DNA from 3 places in the Oceanobacillus longus genome. Region 2 is predicted to be linked to each of the others. Evidence: riboswitches for the same ligand, from Rfam matches in the RefSeq annotation. Region 2 holds a riboswitch; each other region holds the start of a gene.
What was found. A riboswitch is a leader RNA that binds a small molecule or an ion and turns the genes downstream of it on or off. The one in region 2 is predicted to bind S-adenosylmethionine.
Positions count from the first base shown of each region.

Region 1: linked by a shared signal. The riboswitch ahead of ACFOUV_RS06525 (PLP-dependent aspartate aminotransferase family protein) and the one ahead of metK (methionine adenosyltransferase) in region 2 are both predicted to bind S-adenosylmethionine.
Region 3: linked by a shared signal. The riboswitch ahead of ACFOUV_RS06030 (iron-containing alcohol dehydrogenase family protein) and the one ahead of metK (methionine adenosyltransferase) in region 2 are both predicted to bind S-adenosylmethionine.

Region 1 is NZ_JBHSAO010000003.1:128,542-136,660, forward strand. It holds gene ACFOUV_RS06500 (ABC-F family ATP-binding cassette domain-containing protein) at 1-403, opposite strand, end outside; gene ACFOUV_RS06505 (hypothetical protein) at 685-1,296, shown strand; gene ACFOUV_RS06510 (helix-turn-helix transcriptional regulator) at 1,894-2,874, shown strand; gene ACFOUV_RS06515 (YpmS family protein) at 2,918-3,553, opposite strand; gene ACFOUV_RS06520 (SGNH/GDSL hydrolase family protein) at 3,565-4,473, opposite strand; gene ACFOUV_RS06525 (PLP-dependent aspartate aminotransferase family protein) at 4,771-6,492, opposite strand; SAM riboswitch class I at 6,595-6,713, opposite strand; gene rarD (EamA family transporter RarD) at 7,423-8,119, opposite strand, start outside.
Region 2 is NZ_JBHSAO010000006.1:12,278-20,396, reverse strand. It holds gene ACFOUV_RS07745 (ABC transporter permease) at 504-1,304, opposite strand; gene ACFOUV_RS07740 (ABC transporter ATP-binding protein) at 1,297-2,094, opposite strand; gene ACFOUV_RS07735 (ABC transporter substrate-binding protein) at 2,109-3,098, opposite strand; gene pckA (phosphoenolpyruvate carboxykinase (ATP)) at 3,867-5,453, opposite strand; SAM riboswitch class I at 5,667-5,773, shown strand; gene metK (methionine adenosyltransferase) at 5,977-7,173, shown strand; gene ACFOUV_RS07720 (DUF4181 domain-containing protein) at 7,301-7,744, shown strand; gene ACFOUV_RS07715 (helix-turn-helix domain-containing protein) at 7,935-8,119, opposite strand, start outside.
Region 3 is NZ_JBHSAO010000003.1:14,533-22,651, reverse strand. It holds gene pstC (phosphate ABC transporter permease subunit PstC) at 1-136, opposite strand, end outside; gene ACFOUV_RS06055 (PstS family phosphate ABC transporter substrate-binding protein) at 276-1,289, opposite strand; gene ACFOUV_RS06050 (ABC transporter ATP-binding protein) at 1,481-2,176, opposite strand; gene ACFOUV_RS06045 (ABC transporter permease) at 2,180-3,247, opposite strand; gene ACFOUV_RS06040 (MerR family transcriptional regulator) at 3,401-4,288, opposite strand; gene ACFOUV_RS06035 (GtrA family protein) at 4,377-4,829, opposite strand; SAM riboswitch class I at 5,449-5,566, shown strand; gene ACFOUV_RS06030 (iron-containing alcohol dehydrogenase family protein) at 5,649-6,758, shown strand; gene ACFOUV_RS06025 (MetQ/NlpA family ABC transporter substrate-binding protein) at 6,776-7,585, shown strand; gene ACFOUV_RS06020 (hypothetical protein) at 7,658-7,804, opposite strand; gene arsC (arsenate reductase (thioredoxin)) at 7,883-8,119, opposite strand, start outside.

The sequences.
Region 1 (8,119 bases), on a different contig from region 2:
CGTCAGATTCTGCTTCCCAACCATTCATTTCAGCAAATTCGCCTTCAAGTTCTGCTGCACGCATGCCGTCTTCCTCAGAAAAATCAGCCTTCATATAGATGGCATCTTTTTCCTGTTTCACTTTATATAATTTCTCATGACCGATTAATACAGTGTCAATGACATCATGATCTTCAAAAGCATAATGGTCCTGCTTCAAAACAGTGAGGCGCTCGCCAGGAGACATCGAAACGTTGCCTGTTTGCGGCTCAACATCGCCCGATAACACTTTTAGGAAAGTTGATTTTCCTGCACCATTTGCACCAATAACCCCATAGCAGTTTCCAGGTGTAAATTTAAGATTTACATCTTCAAACAACTTTTTATCGCCATATCGTAAACTTACATTATTAACAGTTATCATTCTTGGTTTTTCCTCCAATAAATAAATAGTAATCATCGTAAGCTTACGTTATTTAGCGTAAGATTGCAAGATATCGTAGTAAAATGTTTTAGATATATCTATAGTTATTCACAGTTTCCAAATACTTAAAAGTTTCATATGCTATATAAATAGGAAGTTATTTTATAGAGTGTAAAAAAAAGTCTTGTATATTTCCTGATTTTTTGTAATAGTAGTACAAAAGGCAGTTGTTTTAAAAGAAGAATAAAAAGATCGCCCAACCTTTGAAAGGGGGAAAGTAAATGGGTGAAAAGCTGATTTATTTTCTTTTTACGGATACGGGAAGCTATTTATCGAAAGCGATAAATTATTATACAAAGAAGTCACTGAACCATGTATCCATCGGTTTTGATCCACAGCTTAATGAATTATACAGTTTTGGAAGAAAGCAACCAAGAAATCCGTTTATCGGTGGGTTTATAAAAGAAGATATTGAAAGTGAGTTTCTAAAAAAAGCGTCCTGTGAAATATACAGTTTTTCAGTTTCGGACGAAGATTATTCCGCTGTTATTGAAAATATTAAAGAGATCGAAACAAGGAAAGAATACTATAAATATAATTTTATTGGATTGTTTGGTGTGATGCTGGATATTGAAATTAATCGTAAATCTGCTCTATTTTGTTCTCAATTCGTTGCGACCGTTTTAAGAGATCTGGATAAGTTTAAGTTTGAAAAGCCAGCCTGTTTTATTACTCCTACAGATATTCGCAATTACCCTGGTATGCAATTGGTGTATCAAGGAGTACTTGAAGACTATCAAGATCAACGAGAAATTACTATCGAAGAGACTTTGCCAAAGCAATCATTTATTTTTCTATTATCCAATCGATTTAAGCGCTTGGTCATAAAGTAAGAACCATATACTCTGTAAATGGTTCTTTTTTCATTTATTAAGCTTTTTTTTAGAAGATAGGCACTGCACACTCCTCGTCCCGCCGGAAAGAGATGTTGTTATTTCATAAAATCTATTAACTCCGAAGTAACTGCTGATTTTTCTATAGTATGCAGAAGCTTCGGCGACAGCTCTGGGAAATATACTTCGCTTTCCGCGGGCGGCTGGTGAGCCTCTTCATGCTAACGCATTTCAGAGTCTCACCTATGCCTTTCCTCCCGCTGGAGTCTTCGTATATTTCCCAGAGCTGGAAGGTTGCTGACTATGACTACACTTGCTAATAGATAAAATAACCTCCTACAGCTTCACCAGTCCGGGTGAGCGGCGGGCGGTGACTCCTGCTTAGAACAGACGTGTCCGAAGACCTGAAGAGTGGTTTTCTCTTCGGGCCTGAGGCCGTGCCCTAAGGATGCGCATCCGCCCAGAGCGATCCCGGACGGCGAGATAAGTTACTTCAAAGTTTACCTCAACTGAGACGATTAAAAAGAAAAACACTTATGCAAGAGCCTTTATTAAGGATGCGTAAATCTGTTAAGCTATTTATTAGGAGATGAGGTTATGGAACGTGAGAGTAATTATCGGTTATTAAATTTAAGAAAGTTGTTATTTGAAAAAACCGATGAACAGAATGAATTGGGAATTCAGGAAATGATTGAACGTTTGCAGTTGGAGATGACAGATACGAGTTTTGACAAACGGACAATCAAACGGGACCTGGAAATACTGGATGAGACAGATTTCGAAATAGTACGCAATACAGGAAAGTTTGGGAAGATTCTATATAGTCACCAGGCACGTTTGTTTGAAACATACGAGTTACGATTAATTATTGATGCGGTATTATCGGCGCGCTTTATTACAGAAAAGGAAAAGAATAATTTGATTGATAAAGTGAAAAAGCTGACAAGCAAACGAATAGCAAATACATTGCCGGAACCTATCCTATTCAGTCAAACATCGAGTATGGATTATGAGATGGTAAAACTCAATATTGATTTTGTACATAGAGCTATATCGGAGAAGAGGGTGCTTACCTATCAATATGGGAAATACAACATACATAAGGAATTTGAATACAACAGAGATGGTGATCAATACTTCGTGGAACCCTATGCGTTAATTTGGCAAAATGATTACTATTATCTGATCGGCCGTTTTCAACAAAATGATCAAATGCGACATTATCGCCTTGATCGAATACGTCATATTAAAATAAATGAAACTAAATTTGTCCGTAAAAATTTTAATCTACAAGACTATGTCAATCAAAGCTTCCATATGTTTGCAGGAGAGGAAATATGGATCAAAATTCGATTTCATAAAGATCTTGTGAATGTAGTGCTCGATCGTTTTGGACAAGAAGCAGATATGAAAGAGCTCGATGAAAATTATTTCGTTTTAAAAACAAAGGCAAAGCTATCGGATGGATTAATTAATTGGATTTTGACCTGGGGGAATAAGGCAAAAGTGCTTGAGCCTGAACATCTGAAAGAACGGATGAAACGTCAAATTCAAAAGATGATGGAAGTATATGAATAGTATACAGAGAAGGAGATGCATTTTTTCATGCAGCTCCTTCTAATTAATCTCTTAGCATTTCGATCCCTAATGTTTCATAAGGGATTTTTAATTTAAAGGCAAGATTGTTGGCCTCTAAATCAATTGTTTGAACGGCAACTTGAAAGTTACTTTGAATATCCATATCTGTAACGGCAACATATATTTCCTGTTCTTTTGGATTAACGGTAACCCATTCAGGCATAGGAAGATATTTATCCATATATTCCATGATTTTTTGATTTGGGAGCTCAAGTAGCCCTACGGATATGGATCGTTGTTGTAAAATCAGGTCCCCATTCTCCTGGACTAAGGGTTCAAAATGAACGGATAGCGGAACAGTTGTTGAAAATACAGGAAGCTCACCAATCAGATGTACATCATCTTCCAAGGAGATTCTGTAATGATGTCTTGTATCTCCCAGTAACTTTTCAATATAGGCATTGACTAGACTGTTCAAATTTTGTTTCGATGTCCGTATAACAAATTCAGAACTATCCTGTTCCATTTGTTCTTCCGTAACTGGTATTTCGTTTTCTGATACAGGCCAAAAAATGAGTGAAAGCAACAGTATAATGATAAATATATTAAAGGCAAGTAAGCTATAAAAAAGCTTTTTCCATTTATTCTTCATCTTCAAACGCTGTATTCTTTCTTTCATAGCGTTCATCCTTATCTAATCGTAATATATTCAAGTACCCGTTTGGCAATCCGATAATATCCTTCATAGTTCGGGTGGAAATTATCATCAGCAAATAGAGTTGTCTCTGGGTCTGTATCCGTATCTGTAAATAAATCTTCCGTAGGTATAAAAGTTGTATTTTCATAGTCGCTCACAACATTATTTCCGGTAGTGTTCCAAGTTTCGACGATTAAATCCAGTTCTTTTATATCCTGAAAATATTGTTTAAATGGGTTATAAAACCCAAGCAGGTAGATTTTAGTATCCGGGTTCAGTCTGCGAATTTCTTCAAATATTTCACGGAGTCTTTTCTCGTAATTATCCAGTTCAAAAACAAAATCCTCCATTACCAGATTGGTGAAGTTTTCTTTAGCTACTTGCATAATATCATTGGCACCAATGGTAATCAATACGATATCGGCATCCTTAATAGAACTCGCAATTTCCTCATCTTCTAAACGCATTAATAGGTGATCTGTCCGGTTTCCACGCTTTCCGAAGTTATCAATTTGAGCAATTTGCTTGTTGCCATTTATCGTCCGATCCAAAATCCCTACGTACCCGTTTTGTTCTGTTTCGTCACCAACACCTTGTGTAAGGGAATCGCCAATAGCGACAATATGAGTCTCCTGGTTTGTAAAGAAGTCCACTGTGCTTTGTACTGTTTCAGCTATAATCTGTGGAAATGTCCGTTGTTCTGTTTCTTCCGATTCAGCCTCATTCGTTTCCTCTTCTTCTTCGAATTCTATCTGTTCTTCCAATTGTGACTCTTTTTCCGCTTCCTCGGATTTCATAAAAGGCTCGGAGGTTTTCGAATCTGTTTGATTCATAAAATAAATAATTGCCGTACTACTAATAATTACGATTACTAAAATAATAAATATACTTTTTTTCTTCATGTCATCACACCTAAGCAGTTAGCTGTTATATTTTATGTAAAGGAATGTCTATTTGTCCATCTAAATCTATTCTAATCATATACCCTATTGAAGCAAATACCAATCTATGAAAGTTTTCAATTTTCGATAGGTTTTCCAACTCTTATATTACCTTTATAAACATCCTTTTAATAGTGTTATCAATAAAATAAGAAGTTAAACTTTTGAACTAAAAAAATCACCTTCATTGAAGAAGGCGATTTTTGTTATGGTATTAAAGAACATTCCCTAAGTTATGGATTTGTAAACCAGTTTTCATCAAACGTTTATCGTCTCCCTCAATGAATTACTACGGATGGCAAGAGCTTCTTCAGCAGGATTTTTACCTTTAATAAGGATTATTCCCGCAGCTTCGGCATGTTCTAATAATTCCTGATTGTTTGTATGCTCGGCAAAGATAATTTTCCCTTCTTTATTAATTAGTTGCTCAATAATAGTGGAAGGGAGTTCCTTGCTGTTTACCCATAATGCATCAATGGGGGACGGGTACGCTGTTAATTTCTCGTACGCTTCCTCCGAACCTTCTCCAATCTGGATAACCTTGAATCCTTGTTTTTCCAAAGTGAGTCTGGAAGCATGATCAATATCGATGCTTGCAATTACCTTTGGACGTAATCCGTTACTACGGTCAAATGGTGATGAAAGGAGCCATTTGATTGCCTCTGCTTCTTCTGACACGTTTGTTAAACCTGTTTGTCCCGTTGCATTGCCGATTGCCTGATCCAAATCTGCAAGTATGTCCTCAACAGCTTCGAGTCCAATGGATAGACGAACAAGTTCTTCCGTCACACCGCTTTTTTTCAATTCCTCAGCACTTAATTGTTGATGTGTTGTTGAGGCAGGGTGAATAATTAATGATTTTGCATCTCCAACATTGGCAACATGTGACCATAGCTTTACACTGTCAATCAACTTTCTGCCGGCATCACGACCACCTTTAATACCGAAAGTTATAATGGAACCATAGCCGAGTTTGAAATATTTCTGGGCAAGCTTATGAGAAGGATGTTCTGCCAGTCCAGGGAAACTAATCCATTCCACAGCAGGATGCTTCTGTAAATATTGTGCAACCTTTTGTGCATTTTCTGTGTGTCTTTCAATACGCAAGTGAAGTGTTTCGAGACCTTGTAAAAGTAGAAATGCGTTTTGTGGACTTAGGCAAGCTCCAATATCACGTAATAATTGAACACGTAATTTTGTAATAAAAGCAGCTGGGCCAAGATCTTTGTATTTCAATCCATTGTAGCTCTCATCAGGCTCTGTGAATCCCGGGAAACGTCCGTTATCCCAATTGAATCTTCCGCCGTCTACCACAATGCCACCAATCGTTGTCCCATGTCCTCCAATCCACTTTGTTGCAGAATGAACAACAATATCAGCGCCCCACGTAATTGGTTTTGCAATATATGGTGTGGCAAAGGTATTATCGATAATTAAAGGAATTCCGTGTGCATGGGCAATATCGGCAACCTTTTCTACATCAAATACATAAAGACTTGGATTCGTTATAATTTCTCCAAAAACAGCTTTTGTTTTATCAGTTATTGCTGCTTCAATTTCATCTGGATTGGTTCCATCAACAAATTTGACGTTTATTCCATAACGAGGAAGTGTCGTAGCAAATAGATTGTATGTACCGCCATATAGATTACTATCTGCAATAATTTCATCACCAGAGCCTGCAATATTCAAGATTGCCAGGGTAATTGCGGCCATCCCTGATGAAGTAGCTACAGCCCCTATGCCGTCTTCGAGTTGAGCTACTCGTTGTTCAAATGCATCCACTGTCGGATTCATTATTCTTGAATAAATATTTCCCGGCTCAGCTAATCCAAACAAATTTTGTGCGTGTTCTGTGTCCCGGAATACATAAGAAGTAGTTTGATAGATTGGAACTGCCCGTGAACCTGTTGTTGGATCTGGCTGCTGGCCTCCGTGAAGTAATACGGTTTCTGAATTTTGAACATGAAATTTTGTCATAAGTAATTCCTCCCATTTAATTAGTTTTCTTCATATCTGGAGGAAGAGGATAAGCAAAAAGCCCTCTTCCTAAGAAGAGGGCGTATGTACGAATCAGTCCTCCTCTTATCTTCCAGATCAATCGATGATCTGTAGGATTTAGCACCTTTAACAACAGACGAGTCTGCTCTATGGTTGCCGGGTTTCGCAGGGCCTATTCCCTCCACCACTCTCAATAAGAGATTGCTTTATTATATTAGTGTGAGTATATAATGTTTTCGAATAATTGTCAATAAGGTTTCTGAAAAATTAATATTTAACTCAACTTTCGCAGAGTGAAATGGACATATAAGTCTTGGTAGATTAGGAGGGTTGGATATATTTATACGCCAAAGCTATTTACGATTACTTTAATTACCTTTTCTATAAATTGCGACGTAACCTAGGTTTATCCTGGGAGATAAGTACTTCTGCTGCCGTCCGTGATCGCTCTGGGCGGATGCTTTCCGCGGGCACGGCCTCAGCCTCCTCGAGAAACCCACTCTCCGGGGTCTTCGGACACGTGCTATTGCCGCAGGAGTCACCGCCCGCCGCTCACCCGGACTGGTGAAGCTGTATAATGTGATGCTATTTCAGCTATTCGCAAGAAGTAATTGTCAGCAACCTTCTAACTAGCTATGGGAAATACACGGAGACTTCTGCGGGAGGAAGGCATAGGTGAGACTCTGAAATGCGTCAGCATGAAGAGGCTCACCAGCCGCCCGCGAAAAGCGCAGTGTATTTCCCAGAGCGATCGCCGAAGTTCCCTATTCTAGTTCTTAGTTTATCTCAACTCTGTGATGATTAAACGGCTATAAACAGTACGAAAACATCCTTTTTTTACCAAGGTTACCAAAGTGGTTATTAAAGATATTCTAGTTTACCCCAGTTAACTGTTGGAACCTATACAAGCTATTCCGATTTGGTCTGTCTCTTTGGTCTTTTGTAGACAGAGAACATATAGATGAACAATGCAGTCCATATAAGGATAAATGTAATTAAATGGGCCGTGGTGAACGTTTCATTGTAAAGAAATACACCTAAAATAAGCATCATGGTTGGTGTGATGTACTGCAGGAAACCTACCATTGCTAAAGGGATCTGTTTGGCTCCACTTGAAAAGAGTAATAAAGGAACAGCTGTTGCGATTCCAGCTCCAATTAAATATAGATTTGTAGCGGTAATAAATGGCTGAATCGTAAAGGAATTTACTGGAATTACCCATAAATAAATAAGGGCAACTGGAGCAACAATCATTGTTTCAATCGTTAAACCATATAAAGCACCAATATCAACCGTTTTTTTCAACAAGCCATACAATGCGAACGATGTGGCCAGCAGCAGAGATACCCATGGGAAAACACCATAGCTGAAAGTAAGGTAAAGCACACCAGCTGCAGCAAGGATAAAAGAAATGACCTGTCCTTTTGAGACGGACTCCTTTAAGATTATTATCCCAAGTAAAATACTGATTAAAGGATTAATATAATAGCCCAGACTTGCCTGTAGTACATGGCCACTGACAACTGCCCAAATAAATAAAAACCAATTCAAACTGATGACGATAGAAGCTGCAGTAATACCAAATAACTTTTTTCTATCCTTAATA
Region 2 (8,119 bases):
CTGGGGAAATATACTTCGCTTTCCGCGGGCGGCTGGTGAGCCCTCCTCGTGCTACCGCACTCCGGGGTCTCACCGATGCCTTTCCTCCCGCTGGAGTCTTCGTATATTTCCCCAGAGCTGGTTTTAAGCTTACAAACTATTAACTGCAATATAAATCATATCACATAGCTTCACCAGTCCGGGTGAGTGGCGGGCGGTGACTCCTGCGGGAAAAGCAAGTGTCCGAAGACCCCGCAGAGTGGGTTTCTCGAGGAGGCTGAGGCCGTGCTCGCGGAAAGCATCCGCCCAGAGCGATCCCGGACGGCGGGAAAAGCACAAATCCTGGAAATAAACCTAAAGTTACTTCGCATTTTATAGATTTTGTGGCAATACCACAAATATTTTCGGTAGGAAGAGTAACCGCAGTCCCAATCTTTTAGAAAACAGCCATTTAAATAAAAATTGCCGTAAGCTTCACAATCAATCAACAAAAAAAGCAGAAATATACAGCCTGAAGAATCAAGCTATATATTTCTGTTTCTGATTAGCCAACGCTCGAGCCTTTCCACCAACTTATACATCATCGCTGCCAAGATAGCGATGATAACAAGGCTTGACATAACGAGGGTGAAATCAAATACTTGAAATCCATAGATAATTAAATATCCAAGGCCTTGTTTGGATACGAGATATTCCCCCACAATAACACCAACCCAAGAAAGGCCAACATTTACTTTCAAAGTAGAAATCATGGCAGGCATGGCTGCTGGGAAAATGGCTTCCTTGAAGCATTGCCATCGCGTTGCACCGAAACTCCGCAGTACTTTCTCATAGTTTGGATCAACTTCATTAAATGCGGAGAAGACAACTAAGGTGGTTACGATAACCGAAATGATGAACCCCATAGCGATAATAGAAAGATAACCAGGCCCGAGTGCTACAATAAGAATTGGTCCGAGAGCTACTTTTGGCATTGCATTGAATATAACAAGATAGGGGTCCATAATTTTTGCGAACCGTCCGGATGACCAGAGCATCGTAGCGATAATAATTCCGCCGATTGTTCCGATGATAAACCCAATGATCGTTTCAAAGAGAGTTATCTGTATATGGGTAAAAATAGAACCATTCGCAAAACGGGTTACGAGCAGATTAAAAACCTTACTTGGCGAGCTAAATAACAATGGATCGATCCAATAGAAGCGGCTGGCTGTTTCCCAGAGGCCGATACACACAATTAGAATGCTTAGCTGCCAACTGAAAATGATTTTTGTTTCCCTTTTTAATCCCCGTTGATACCTTTCAAATAATTGGCGATCATTCATATGAGATTTCCACCGCCTTTTTGTCTGACCCCTTTGCTTCGAGTTCATCCCAAATTTTATCAAATAGAATCTGGAACTTTGGATGACGTCTTACCATAAAAGGGACTTCGTTACGAAGCTCGATTGGAACATCATATACTTTGGCAATTGACCCCGGATTGGCATTCATCATAACAATGCGGTCGCTCATTGCGATTGCTTCTCCAATATCATGTGTTACAAGTACAGCGGTTTTATGATAGGATTTCAGTAAATCTGCGACGAGATCCTCCAGATTCAGTTTTGTCTGGTAATCAAGTGCTGAAAATGGTTCATCAAGCAATAAAATTTTTGGATCATTAATGAGCGTTCTTACTAATGCTACACGCTGACGCATACCACCAGAGAGTTCATTTGGATATTTTTTAGAAACATCTCTTAAGCCAACCTCATCAAGCAGTTGAACTGCTTTATCCTTTAATTCCATGGTATTAATCTTATTGATTTTAGGCCCGAGCAGCGTGTTATCAATAATCGTTTTCCAAGGAAAGAGGTAATCCTGCTGGAGCATATAACCAATATCCATTTCGGATTCCCCAATCGCTTTTCCCTGGAGGAAAACATTTCCTTCCGTTTGTCGGATGATGCCAGCAATAATGGAGAGAAGGGTAGACTTACCACACCCACTCGGTCCAAGCAATGCGACAAATTCTCCCTCTTTAACGTTTAAAGAAATATTATTTAATGCTTTGGTAAAGCTATTTTTAGAGAAATAATGATGGGAGACATGGTCTAAAGTCAAAAATGACACAAGCTCTCCTCCTTTTAATCCGTCATGACTCTTTCAGCATAGTCGGTATCCACTAAGTCACCATAAGGGGCATCAACAGGAAGTTCTCCAGCCTCTTTCATAATGGCTTTCAAATTATCCCACTCTTCCTCATCCAAGATTGGATCAGTGGCAAAGGATCCCTGGCTTTTATAGCGATCAATTGATGATGCGAGCATTTCCAAATCGGTATCCTCAAAGTAAGGCTCGATGACTTCAGCTATTTCTTCAGCACTGCTTTCCTGAACCCATTGTTGTGCTTTATAAATCGCACGGGTGAACGCTTCCACAGCTTTATCATTCTCTTCCATATAGCTTTGTTTCGTCATAAAGACGGTATAAGGGACTTTTCCCGATTCCTCACCGAAGGAAGCGACAATATGACCTTGACCTTCTTTTTCAAATACACTCGCAGTTGGTTCAAACAATTGAACATAGTCGTAATCCCCAGAGGCAAAGGCGCCGGCAATATTCGCAAAATCGATGTTCTGAACAAGGTCGAGGTCTGCGTGTGGATCAATGCCATGTTGCTTTAAGACATATTCTCCAACCATTTGAGGCATGCCGCCAACACGCTGTCCTAAAAAGTTACTACCTTCAAGATCTTCCCATGTAAAATCAGGTTTTGGTTCCTTTGCTACCAGAAAAGTACCATCTGTCTGGGTTAGTTGTGCGAAGTTAATCGCATAATCCCTTGAATCCTGTGCATACACGTAAATGGATGTCTCAGATCCGACCAATGCAATATCAGCCCCACCTGAAAGAAGTGCAGTCATCGTCGTATCGCCGCCCCATGTAGTTTGCAGCTCAACGTCAAGGCCTTCCTCTTCAAAAAATCCCTTCTCAAGCGCTACATACTGTGGTGCATAAAAGAGAGAACGCGTAACCTCTGCTAAACTTATTTTTGTTGTTTCCGCAGCATTACAAGCCGAAAGGAAAATGAGGAAAAAACCTGACAAAACAGCAATGAATCTAATTTTCTTCATACAATTCTTTCCCTTCAAAATATGTGATGGTTTATCAACACATTTTATGCGATATGAGAAAAATGTGTGAATGCCCAGATGAAGAAGAGTGGTATACAGTGTATCGAACGCTACATACAAAACCAAATACCGCACCCAACTCAGCTCTCAAATACTATTAAAAAGTAAAGGACTTTTCGCATGGATTGTTGTTAACTGCTCCGTAGTCGAGATAAAATGCGAACTAGAATAGGGAACTTCGGCGATCGCTCTGGGAAATACACTGCGCTTTTCGCGGGCGGCTGGTGAGCCTCTTCATGCTGAAGCATTTCAGAGTCTCACCTATGCCTTTCCTCCCGCAGAAGTCTCCGTGTATTTCCCAGAGCTAGTATAGTGTCCAATAAAAAATTTAAAAGCACTTTAATGAGTAGTTAATGAATTCGCTCTATTAAGGCAGTTGATTGGAGCGGAGGACAGTTGACTCCTGCGGGAACAAATGTTTTCGATGGGGCGAGTAATCGCAGTCCCAGCACGTGTCCGAAGACTCCGCAGAGTGGTTATCTCGAGGAGGCTGAGGCCGTGCCCGCGGAAAGCAACTGTGCGCAGCGGAAATCAACTAGCAGTTACGTCGTAGTTTATAGAAACTGCGAAGGTTAAAAAAGCAACAAAGTTTACGAAAAGAGCCAAAGTAAAAAAGCCGGCCTCCATCGGGAGACCGGCAACTAGCATAAAAGCTGACCAAGACTTTCACTCCTATATATAATCCTTTTGGGATGAGGAAACAACGTTTTAACCTTTATACAAAGGACCTGCTTGCTTGATTTTGTCACTTGCCAACGTGAATTTTTCAAAGTTCTTTTGGAATTTAAGGGCAAGTGATTCAGCAGCTTTTTGATAGGCAGCTTTGTCGTCCCATGTATTCTTAGGGATAAGAACTTCATCAGGAACACCGGGTACATGCATTGGAATTTCTAATCCAAAGATGCCATCGGTTACTGTTTCAACAGAGTTCAATTCACCTTCCAATGCAGAATGGATCATTGCACGAGTGTAGGAAAGCTTCATACGATTTCCTTTACCATAAGAGCCACCAGTCCAACCAGTGTTAACCAAAAAGACGCTGGATTCATACATATCGATCTTTTCCCCAAGCATTTCTGCGTATTTTGATGGAGCTAAAGGGAGGAATGGAGAGCCGAAGCAAGCAGAGAATGTGGCCTGCGGTTCTGTTACGCCACGTTCGGTACCAGCTAGTTTGCTCGTGTAACCACTAAGAAAATGATACATCGCCTGTTCCTTCGTTAATCTGCTAATCGGTGGCAATGTACCCGAAGCATCGGCTGTCAGGAAAATGATTGTATTCGGATGCCCTGCAACACTTGGTATAACGATATTATCAATATTTTCAAGCGGGTATGCTGCGCGCGTATTTTCAGTTAGAGATATATCATCATAATCTGGAATACGTGATTCCGAATCCAAAATCACGTTTTCAAGTACAGAACCATAGCGAATGGCATTAAAAATTTGCGGTTCCTTTTCTTCAGAGAGATTGATACATTTTGCATAACAGCCGCCTTCAATATTAAACACGCCATTTGGACTCCAACCATGTTCATCATCACCAATTAAACGACGATAAGGATCTGCCGACAATGTTGTTTTTCCAGTACCGGATAGACCGAAGAATAATGCGACATCACCTTCAGCACCGACATTTGCAGAACAATGCATGGATAGCACATTACGTTGTGGGAGTAAGTAGTTCATGATAGAGAAGATTGATTTTTTGATTTCTCCCGCATATTCCGTACCCCCAATTAATACGATGCGTTTCTTGAAGGAAATCAATATGAAAGCTTCTGAATTCGTACCATCTATCGCTGGATCTGCTTTAAAGTCAGGAGCAGAAACAACAGTAAAATCAGCTTGATGATTATCTAGTTCTTCTTCTGTCGGTGGTATAAATAACTGTCTTGAAAATAGATTGTGCCATGCGTATTCACTGATTACCTGAATCGGTAAACGGTATTTCTCATCGGCTCCTGCAAAACCTTTAAACTGATAAATTTCCTCTTTCCCATTTAAATAGTCAATCACTTTTCTGTACAAAAGATCAAATACTTCTTCACGAATAGGTTGGTTTACTTTTCCCCAGTCAATAAAATCCTTAGAAACTTCATCGTTCACAATAAATTTATCCTTTGGTGAACGGCCAGTATATGTTCCAGTTGAAGCACAAACTGCACCAGTTGAAGTCAAACTTCCTTCATTACGGCTTAAGATCTTCTCAACTAATTGTGACACCGATAAGTTTTGGTGAATATTTTGATGGGTGTAAAGCTCTTTTAGTAATGACTTTTCCACAGTTTTCATATTGAATTCTCCTGCCTTTTTAAAGGTTTTGTATGTTATAATGAAATAACTTTTCAGATTATTTATCTTAATATGGTTATTAGTATAACACATTTAAATTAATAGTCCATACTAATTAAATAAGAATTTATGAAATTTATGTGATTCCGCTTACATCGTTAAAACAGTTGACAGTTTACCATTGTTTCGGTAATCTAATTTTGAACGGATACTCTCTTATTCAGAGTTGGTGGAGGGACAGACCCGATGAAGCCCAGCAACCATCACTACGGTGAAAAGGTGCTAACCTGATGCAAGGATTTTTCCTTGAACAATAAGAGCGAAAGGCCAGCTTGTAGTCCCTTTCCTCATGCATTGTAGGAAAGGCTTTTTTTGTTTTTAAGGATAGTAAAATTATTTTTAATGAAAACATATTTAACTGGTCATATAAAAATTGTTTTACCTTTTGAAGGTACTTTGAATAATATAGAAGAGAAAATTGATATCGAGTTCCGTAACACATAACAAAGGAGAGTTTAGCCATATGGCTGCAAATCGTCGTTTATTTACATCAGAATCCGTAACAGAGGGACATCCGGATAAAATGGCAGACCAAATATCCGATGCAGTTCTGGATGAAATTTTAAAGAAAGATCCAAATGCAAGGGTAGCATGTGAAACTACTGTTACAACTGGTCTCGTATTAGTAGCAGGTGAAATTTCCACAAGCACCTATGTAGATATTCCAGCGATTGTTCGAGAAACAGTCAAAGGAATTGGCTATACACGTGCAAAATATGGCTTTGACTATGAAACATGTGCCGTACTTACTGCAATTGATGAACAATCTGCGGATATTGCTGGTGGAGTTGATACTGCACTGGAAGCACGTCAAGGAAAAATGAGTGAAGATGAGATTGATGCAATTGGTGCAGGAGACCAAGGATTAATGTTCGGTTTTGCCTGTGACGAAACAGAAGAATACATGCCTTTACCTATTTCACTGGCACATAAACTATCCAAACGTTTGGCAGATGTCCGAAAAGAAAATGTATTGGATTATTTACGTCCAGATGGAAAAACACAGGTAACTATAGAGTATGATGAAAATGATCAACCGGTTCGAGTTGATACAATTGTTATTTCTACACAACATCACCAGGATACAACTACGGAACAAATTGAAAAAGATATGATAGAACATGTTATTCGTGAAGTTGTTCCTGCTGCCTTACTTGATGAATCTACGAAGTACTTTATTAATCCGACTGGCCGCTTCGTTATCGGTGGACCACAAGGAGATGTCGGCTTAACGGGCCGTAAGATTATTGTTGACACATATGGCGGGTATGCACGCCATGGTGGGGGAGCATTCAGTGGGAAAGACGCTACAAAAGTAGACCGTTCTGCTGCATATGCTGCACGTTATGTTGCTAAAAATATTGTAGCTGCTGGCCTTGCAAAGTCATGTGAAGTTCAATTGGCGTACGCGATCGGTGTAGCAGAACCTGTGTCCATTGCAATTAACACATTTGGTACAGGAAAGGTTAGCGAGGAAGTTCTTGTAGATGCAGTCCGTAAATTATTCGATTTGCGACCAGCAGGAATTATCCGTATGCTTGACTTGCGTAAACCAATATACAAAGAAACTGCTGCTTATGGACATTTTGGCAGAACTGATATCTTATTCCCATGGGAGAAAACAGACAAAATTGATGAATTAGTAGCAATGACGAAATAAAACGTATGATAGAAAGCCACACAACCCTGTAAAGGCTGTGTGGCTTTTTGGCAAGTAAACATTCGCCAAAACAGTAGTTATTTATTCGAATAAAGTTTGGTAGTATAGAAGTAAGGGAGGGTAGGGTATGTATTATTATGATAATGGCGATCATTTAATATTGAAAATAGTTATCCTAACAGGGACTCTTTCACTAATCCTTTTCATTTTTAATTGGATCATGAGGAAATTATTGAATGTTGAACGTCAGAAATGGTTCTCTAATCATTATGTTAATGATACACATAAAAAGTATGATAAAAGAATACGAGTAATTTCTGTTATCGCTTATTTGATTGCTATGTTTTACCTGATTGCTGACTCTTCGAATTTTGGTATGGAAACTTCCTGGTATTTATTCGTAGTTGGTATGGTCATTATGGCAGTACAAGAATTAATACGGGCTTATATGGAATGGAAATATCTAAAAGATAAAAATAATTATCTGTTTACACTAATTCAGTTGATATTTATCATTGCTACTGTAGTAGTCGTATTCAGATCTGATTTCTTTGGGATGTTTAATTTGTAGTTAGGTTTTCATTTGTAAGCTATATTCGAAATGGGGGTGTGCTTTTAATCCTTGTAGTTGATATAAAATGCAACCATAACTTTATCTATTCTTCATATAATAACAACAGGAAACAAACACGATAGTGCCTGTTCCCAACTGTGTTTTATTGCTCTTATAGTTGTGCCTTAAATTTGAATAAATGTCTTTATTAATCTAAGATTTTTTCATCACTTCGGTATTCTAAGATATCCCCAGGCTGACAATCTAACGCCTTACAAATTGACTCTAAAGTAGATAATCGAACCGCTTTAGCCTTTCCATTTTTCAATATAGAAAGATTGGCCATTGTTATTCCAACCCTCTCCGAAAGCTCTGTAACACTCATTTTCCTTT
Region 3 (8,119 bases), on a different contig from region 2:
TAGATGCAATGATGATTAAAATGGTAGGAACCATCTTTTCCGTTAGGTTGGAAAAATTCCTCTTCTTTTTCTTCTCAGCAATCATTTCTCTGACATTAACAGCGTCTTTATTATTCAAATCGCTGTTCGTTGCCATTTTAACAGAGCACCCCTTCCAGCGCTAAAAAGTCATAATAAGATGAGAGCTTTAAAAGGATGTTCAAAAATTCTGTTGAACTCACATGATATCGGCTCTCATCTTATTAGATTTCATTTAAAATTTTACTAGTTTACTATTATTTTAGTGCTTCTAATTCTTCAACAGCTGCTTGTGCTTCTTCATCTGGAATTGGAGCAAATCCAGTTTCACCAGCAAATTCGTTTGTGCTATTCATTACATATAATGCATAATCAAGTACTTGGGCTTTTTCTGTAGCATTGTTCGTGTTCAAGTAAGTGAATACTGGACGAGTGAAACCAGCATAGTCACCATCTTCAGCAATTGTATCTAGTGATGGTGCAACAGGACCGTCACCAAAGTCAATACTTACTGCATTAATTTTGTCCTGGTTGCTATCATAGTATCCAAATCCAAAGAATCCGATTGCGTTTGGATCTTCAGCTACAAGTGTTACAAGTGTAGAATATTCTTGTTGTAAATCAATTCCTTCAACTAGATCTTGTTCTTCAAGAATGTTTTCATAGAAAAATTCATACGTACCATGGTTTTCGTTTGGACCATAAGTTTGGATTTCTTCTTCTGGCCATTCTGGATTAATATCAGACCAGTTTGTATATTCACCAAGGAAAATATCGATAACCTGTTGTTCAGTTAATTCTGTTGCCCAGTCATTTTCAGGGCTTGTAACGATTGTTAAACCATCCAATGCAACTTTAAGTTCCATTACATCTATACCAAGTTCGTCTGCTTTCGCTTGTTCTTCTTCTTTAATTTGACGAGAAGCATCGTTAAAATCTGTTCCATCTTCCATAAGGAATTTTTCAAAACCAGCACTTGTTCCAGCGCGGCTAACTTCAACAGAAACACCTGGTTGTTCGTTAGTCATATATTCTTCAGCAAGTCTAGCCATTAAAGGATAAACTGTACCAGAACCATCGATAACTACACTACCTTCTAACTCTGATGATTCACTATCTGTTTCTTCTGTATCTTCTGATGCTGTGTCTTCTGAAGCTGCGTCTTCAGATCCAGTATCCTCCGTATTTTCTTCATCTGACCCACCACAAGCTACAAGCACTACTGCTAAAGCTGCAACGAGTAGAAACATTAGGTACTTTTTGAATTTCATGTTAAATTGTCCTCCCCTGATTATGTTCTATTATTGGGCGTGTTGTTTTGCCCTCAATTGATAGTATAGTAGGGTAATGTTAAGGAAGTATGTGCCTTATGTAAATGTTTTGTAAAGTTATAGGAATATAGTCTCGTATTTGTGCCCATATAACGCAAAAAACCGGCTCATAGACCGGTTTTCCATTCATGTTAATTCGTTGATGATTCTCTTTTATTTGTCTGTAACTCCAATTCACCGTCCGTAATTTTATAAACTTTATCACAATAATCTATTAGACGGGTATCATGTGTAACGATAATTGTTGTTTTATTATTTTGAACGGTTACTTCCTTCAACATTTCCATTACTTCAAAGGCGCGATCAGAATCCAAGGATGCTGTTGGTTCATCCGCAAGTATAATACTTGGATTACTGTACAACGCTTTTGCGATGGCTACACGTTGACGCTCTCCACCAGATAAATCACTCGGGAAATTGTTCAATAGGTCATTGATTCCTAATGAGTGGTAGAGGTTTTGAAGCTCATTTTCTTTTAAATTATCCTGTTTTACTTTATCCAACAGCTTCATCTGCTGATTCACTGTTAAAAAAGGTACTAAATTAGATGCCTGAAGAACAAATCCGATCTCTTTCAGTCGAATGGAAGAGCGTTTCTTTTCATTTAAACGTGTTAAGTCATTTCCGTTAACTTTTACTTCTCCGTGGCTTGGGGTCTGTAATCCCCCCGCAATGGTAAGAAAGGTACTTTTACCAGAACCTGATGGACCGATTACAGCGATCAATTCACCTTGCTCGGCAATGAAATTCGTTTTTTTCAACGCTTCCACTTTTGTACGGCCAGAGCCAAAAATTTTATTTGCTTCTTTCATTTCAAGAACTGCCATGTATTAACCTCCTATTGCTTCTAATGGGTCTATTTTCACAATCGTTTGTATAGAGAATAATGCACCTAAAATAGATACAATAATTAATACAAATCCGTAAATCAGCATATCCACAAAATTGAATGCAACCGGAACAGCTGCAGGTAGGAAATATCCTGTTATCAATGTGAGGATAAAACCAATCATTATCCCAGAAAATGATAATAGGAAAGTTTGTGCAATAACCGATTTTGCCAAGTAACCATTCGATATCCCTTGGGCCTTCATTACTCCAAAAATACTAATCTTTTGAATGGTCAATACATACAAGAAAATCGCTAGAATGACAGCTGAAATAACAAATAGAAAATAAATCATAAATGTTAATGTAAGATTTTGCTCCGAGTAACCTGGAAGATTTTCAATAAATGTCTCCGTTTCTATGACCTGTAAATCATTTTCAATAGAGACTTCTTTCAAATTATCGACCCGTACAACGATTCCGTTAATCTGATTTTCGCTATTTTCAGCTGCTTCACCATAACGAACCTTTTGTACGGTAGGCAAATCCGTATACAGCACTGGGGCAGCATTAAATTTTGCATTATCCGTAAATCCGGTGATGATCAATGTCTCCTCAGAGGAAGAAAGGTCTAGCTCATCTCCAATTTCAAATCCTTCTTCTTTCATGGAGTCATCCGCAATAACTTCTCCCTCATTTTGAAAAGCTTCTCCCTCTATTATAGTAGGCATAATGAATTCATCATCATTAATTCCAAATATAGATACATTTGCTTTTGTGTCACCAACACTTGCGATGGCATTCAATTGACTTAATAACGCATAATCATCTGCGCCACCACCATCAAAGTCTTCCACTGTCATACTGGACTGTGGTAGGCTTATATCTGATTCCTCTGTCAATATAATTCCATCAGCTTCCCACTTATCTACTGCTTCTCTATTTAAGTTTTCAAGACCTGATGCCAAGCCCGATAGAAAGAAAACTAGATAGGATACGAGCATCAATACTCCAACAATTAATGTGAATCTAAGTTTATTATTCTTCATTTCATTCCAAGCAAGAAACATTTATCCACTTCCTCTTTGTTTGATATTCATTCATTTATTAACCTTCGCCAATAAAATTAAGTACAAACCGTTTCTTATTAATTTCACTATGTGATCGGTAAGTTACTAAATAAAAAAGATTCTGCAAGGTGTTGAAAACCCTTTACAGATTCTCTATTTTCTATTTACTTCTGTCATTATCTGCGACCAATTGTCGTAAGAACTATCTATATTCCATTGGCGATCTCCAATTTTGACTCCTCCTACCCCTAACCCTCCTACAATAAACTTTAATTCAGGAATGTTCACAGAAAGGAAATCTATATATTTCTGAATGATCATTTCATTTTTCTTGCGGGATGTTGAGATCGCTATAATATCAATATCATTTTCCTTTATTAACCCTTCAAGTCCTTCCAATGGTGTATCAGCACCAATATATGTCACTGGATACCCTTTTTCATTTAAGAATAAAGTAAACAGTAGAAGGCCGATTTGGTGTTGCTCACCTTGCGGGCAGATCGCCATCACTTTTGGAAGGGTTGATGTAGTTTCGAATATACGAAAGAAATTCATAAAGCGCTGTAGCACAAGATTGGTTATCATATGTTCTTGTGCAACGTGAATCTCGCCATCTTCCCACGCTTTCCCTACCTTATACATTAACGGTACAATAATGGAATGAAAAACTGTCCGGTAGTGGAATTGAGAAAAACATAGATCAAGTAAAACATGGCATTTTGCTGAATCGAGACGGAGAACCGCTTGATACAATTCCTCTATCTGCGCTTGATAATTTCCTTCTTCCGACACAGACGGAGAAGAAACAGGAATTTGCTCCTCTTTTAAGGAATGCAGCTGTTTAACAGCCTGACTTACTTTCATTCCATTATCCTGAACCTGCTCTTTTACCCATTTTAAATCGGTTATATTTTCTTCTGTGTACTCACGATGCCCGGAGGCTGTTCGTTCCGGTGTAATTGCATTATAGCGTGTTTCCCAAGAACGAATTGTAACTGTAGGCATGTCCAATATTTTTGAAACTGCTTTGATGTTATACATTTCAATACCCCGTTTATAATAACTATATAATAACTATACAAAAAATATACATTAATCATTCATTAAAATCAAGAATGGGTAAAATTAGTTAATCCGCTTTCGATACGTTACGACGGAAAACAAAATAGCGCATAAAGAAAAAGCTCGCCGTTGAAGAAAGAAACATTGCAGCACCTTTGGCAATGTTATTTTGTACAAAAATCGGTATGGAGAAAAATCCTAGTAAAGCGACACCGCCAATAAACACAAGATTACTGATTCCGAGACTGACAATTGCCTGTATACAAAAAAAGATTAATTCTTTCTTGTTTTTACTCGCTTTCTTCCTGAATGTCAGATTGGCATTGAAGAGATAACTATTCGTTACAGCTAACGTATAAGCGATTGTATTAAATAATAGAAGAATTTCATTATTATCTGTATACCAAAAGAACAGCAGCAAGTTCAAAGTACCGATATCAATGAGGGCATTCATTACTCCTATTGCACTGAATTGCGCGACTTGAAATGTCGTCTCTTTCTTGTTAGATTTCCGTATCATTTATGATTACACCCAATTCTTTTTTAAATTTGTAATTCAACTGTTCACACCAATAAAATAAGTTCGAACAGTTGGCCGGGTTAAATTTAGAATGTCTCTAATAATCCTTTCTAACTTTGATAAAAACAAGGCTGTTTTCGTACTGTTTATAGCCTCTTAATCATCGCAGAGTTGAGATAAACTGCGAAGTAACCTTTATCTTTATTAGATCCTATCCACAAAGCGAAGTATATTTCCCAAAGCGGTCGCCGAAGTTTCTGCATACTGATAGAAAACCAGCAGTTACTTCAGAGTTTATGTAACATGCGATGATAAAAATAGAGAAATTAAGCATATAGATGTATCCAGACTGTTCAGCGCTACTTGTTCATCCAAAGATAACTTGAGAAGTGTAGCTCCAGTTCTCCTAATTATACAAAGGCTTATTTATCCATTTCACTCTGCGAAAGTTGAGTTTGTAATTTTTTGCTTATTTTATCATCGTCTTGTTTATTCCACTATAAAACAGCCAAAAATGCAATTCCCGTAATTTAATTTATTGGAAAATCATTTATTCATAAAAAATGATTGACTTTTAAAAAGATTAATATTACGATGTAGAAACAACTTTATAACATAACTCTTATTGAGAGTGGTGGAGGGACTGGCCCGATGAAACCCGGCAACCTTTCTGGGGATTTTTTCCCGATAAAGGTGCTAATTCCTGCAAAATACATCTGTATTTTGGTAAATAAGAGGGGACTGCTATTATAAAACGCAAATGCCTCTCTTACCCGAGTGGCATTTTTTAGTTTCCCTAACATCAAAGGAGTGATACACATGTCAATTGCTACGGTGAAAGGATCACCGGGTCATTATCGAATTGGGGAACATGTTCTAAACGAACTGAACAGTCTTCTTTCTGAACTGAATGTTAGAAAGGTACATATTGTTACAGGCGAAAAATCATGGGAGGCAGCAAAGTCTTATCTGCCAGACGAATTTCACACGATCGATCCAAATCATATCACTTTCATCAAGGGGCATTGCACCATACAAAAAACAAAAGACCTGGCAGAAAAGTATGATCAGGAACATGTAGAAGCAGTAATTGGAATCGGTGGTGGCACTGCACTCGATATTGCAAAAGCTTCTGCTGCCCGAGCTGGTGTGAAATCCATATTAATTCCAACGATTGCAGCGACCTGTGCCGCATGGACACCATTGAGTGTTTTTTACCATGAAGATGGGAAGCATTCACATTATACAGAATTTCCTGTAGCAAATACACTCGTACTCGTTGAACCAGCGATTATTGCCAAAGCGCCGCTTAAATATTTAAAAGCAGGTATCGGCGACACACTAGCTAAGTATTACGAGGCGGATGCTCTTGTAAATTCCTTTTATAAAGGTGTGGAACTGCCGATTTGGCTGCAAGTCTCCCAATTTACTGCTAAAATTTGTCGTGATATTCTTTTAAAGGATGGAAAAGCAGCATTAGATTCCGTCAAAGAGGAACAAGTAAACGACGAACTGATCCGTGTTATCGAAACCATCATTCTGACAGGTGGTATGGTTGGTGGGTTTGGCGGCAAGGCTGGGAGAATAGCTGGTGCACATTCCATTCATAATGGATTAACCGAGGCAGATGAAGTGAAACGTTTCCTTCATGGTGAAATCGTTTCCTATGGAATTCTCATTCAACTGGCTTTAGAAGGAAAAGAGAATGATTTGAAAAAATTGCTAAATTATTATGATGAATGGGGATTCCCGGTAAATTTGAAAAGTTTAACCATCGATGCTGAAGACAAAGAACTTTTAAAACGAATTACCAAAAAAGTATTACTGCCAGAGGAATCCATTCATTTCATGGACATTGAAATTACAGAAGATACTGTCTTAGCAGCATTCCATACCGTAGAAAAGCTAACCTATCAAAAAGCATATTAACAGAAAGAGGGATAATGATGAAAAAGGGACTATTTTTAGGATTTGTTGTTTTACTTATAGGATTATTGGCAGCATGTGGTGGGTCGGATGAAGCAGAGGGCCTGCTAGAGGATGATAAACTAACTGTTGGTGTAACCGCAGGACCGCATGAAGAGATACTTGAGAAAGTTGCAGAACTAGCTTCAGAAGATGGAATAACCATTGAACCTGTTGTATTCAGTGACTATGTTATGCCGAATGTAGCATTATCTGAAGGTGAAATTGATATGAATAGCTTCCAGACAGAACCATTTTTTGATCATATGAACGAAGAACGTGGTCTAGAACTAATTAAAGTAGCCGATACAGTAACTTTTCCAATGGGAATGTATTCAGAAAAAGTAACAGACCTTAAAGAATTGGAAGATGGTGCAAGTATTGGACTTCCAAATGACCCGACGAATGGTGGACGTGCACTCTTACTTTTCGAACAAGCTGGTTTAATTACAATTGAAGAAGGCTTAGGTGTAAATGCTAGCATCAATGACATTGCAGAGAATCCAAATAACTTTGAATTTATTGAACTTGATCCTGCTCAAATACCTAGACAACTTGGGGAAGTTGATGCAGCTGCAATTAATTCAAACTTTGCACTCGAAGCAGGACTTGTTCCAGGAGAAGACTCTATCTTTATCGAACAGGATTCTCAATTTGTAAACTTGATTGCTGTCCGCGAAGAAAGTAAAGATGATGAAGTTGTTCAGCAATTTATCGATCTCTACCAAAGTGATGAAGTAAAGCAGTTTATTGACGAAAACTTCGAAGGTTCCGTCGTACCTGGATGGTAAGAATAAAAGCATAAATACCAATTGAATCATGAAAATGAAAAAAGTGCGGATCTACTATGATCCACACTTTTTTCATTTTTTATCTGTAATATACTCATTCGGTGCTTCGCCATTCTCAGAGTTATGGTTTTTATACTGACTTTTTCGGCCATTACGTTGCTCACCGGAGTTTTCATTTTCTTTAAACTGGTTGTCGTGCTTCTTCTCTTTATTGCTCATTTACGAATGCCTCCTCCTACCTTACTATCCCTAGTTTTGTCGAAGTGAGGTGTTTTATTCATGTTGAGCATTAAAGAATTACTTGCCTGTCTCTGCAAAAAGTTTAATTCGATCTCCTATTTCATCGCGTACGCGTTGGAAAACTTTCCAAACTTCTTCTTCCGTTCCCTCTGCTTTTGCCGGATCATCAAATCCCCAATGTTCTCGTTTCACTTGAGGAGGCGTCATTGGACAACGGTCTGCCGCATCTCCACAGAGAGTAACAGCCAAGGTAGCATGATCTAAAAATTCCGTGTCGATTTTCTCTGATTTTTG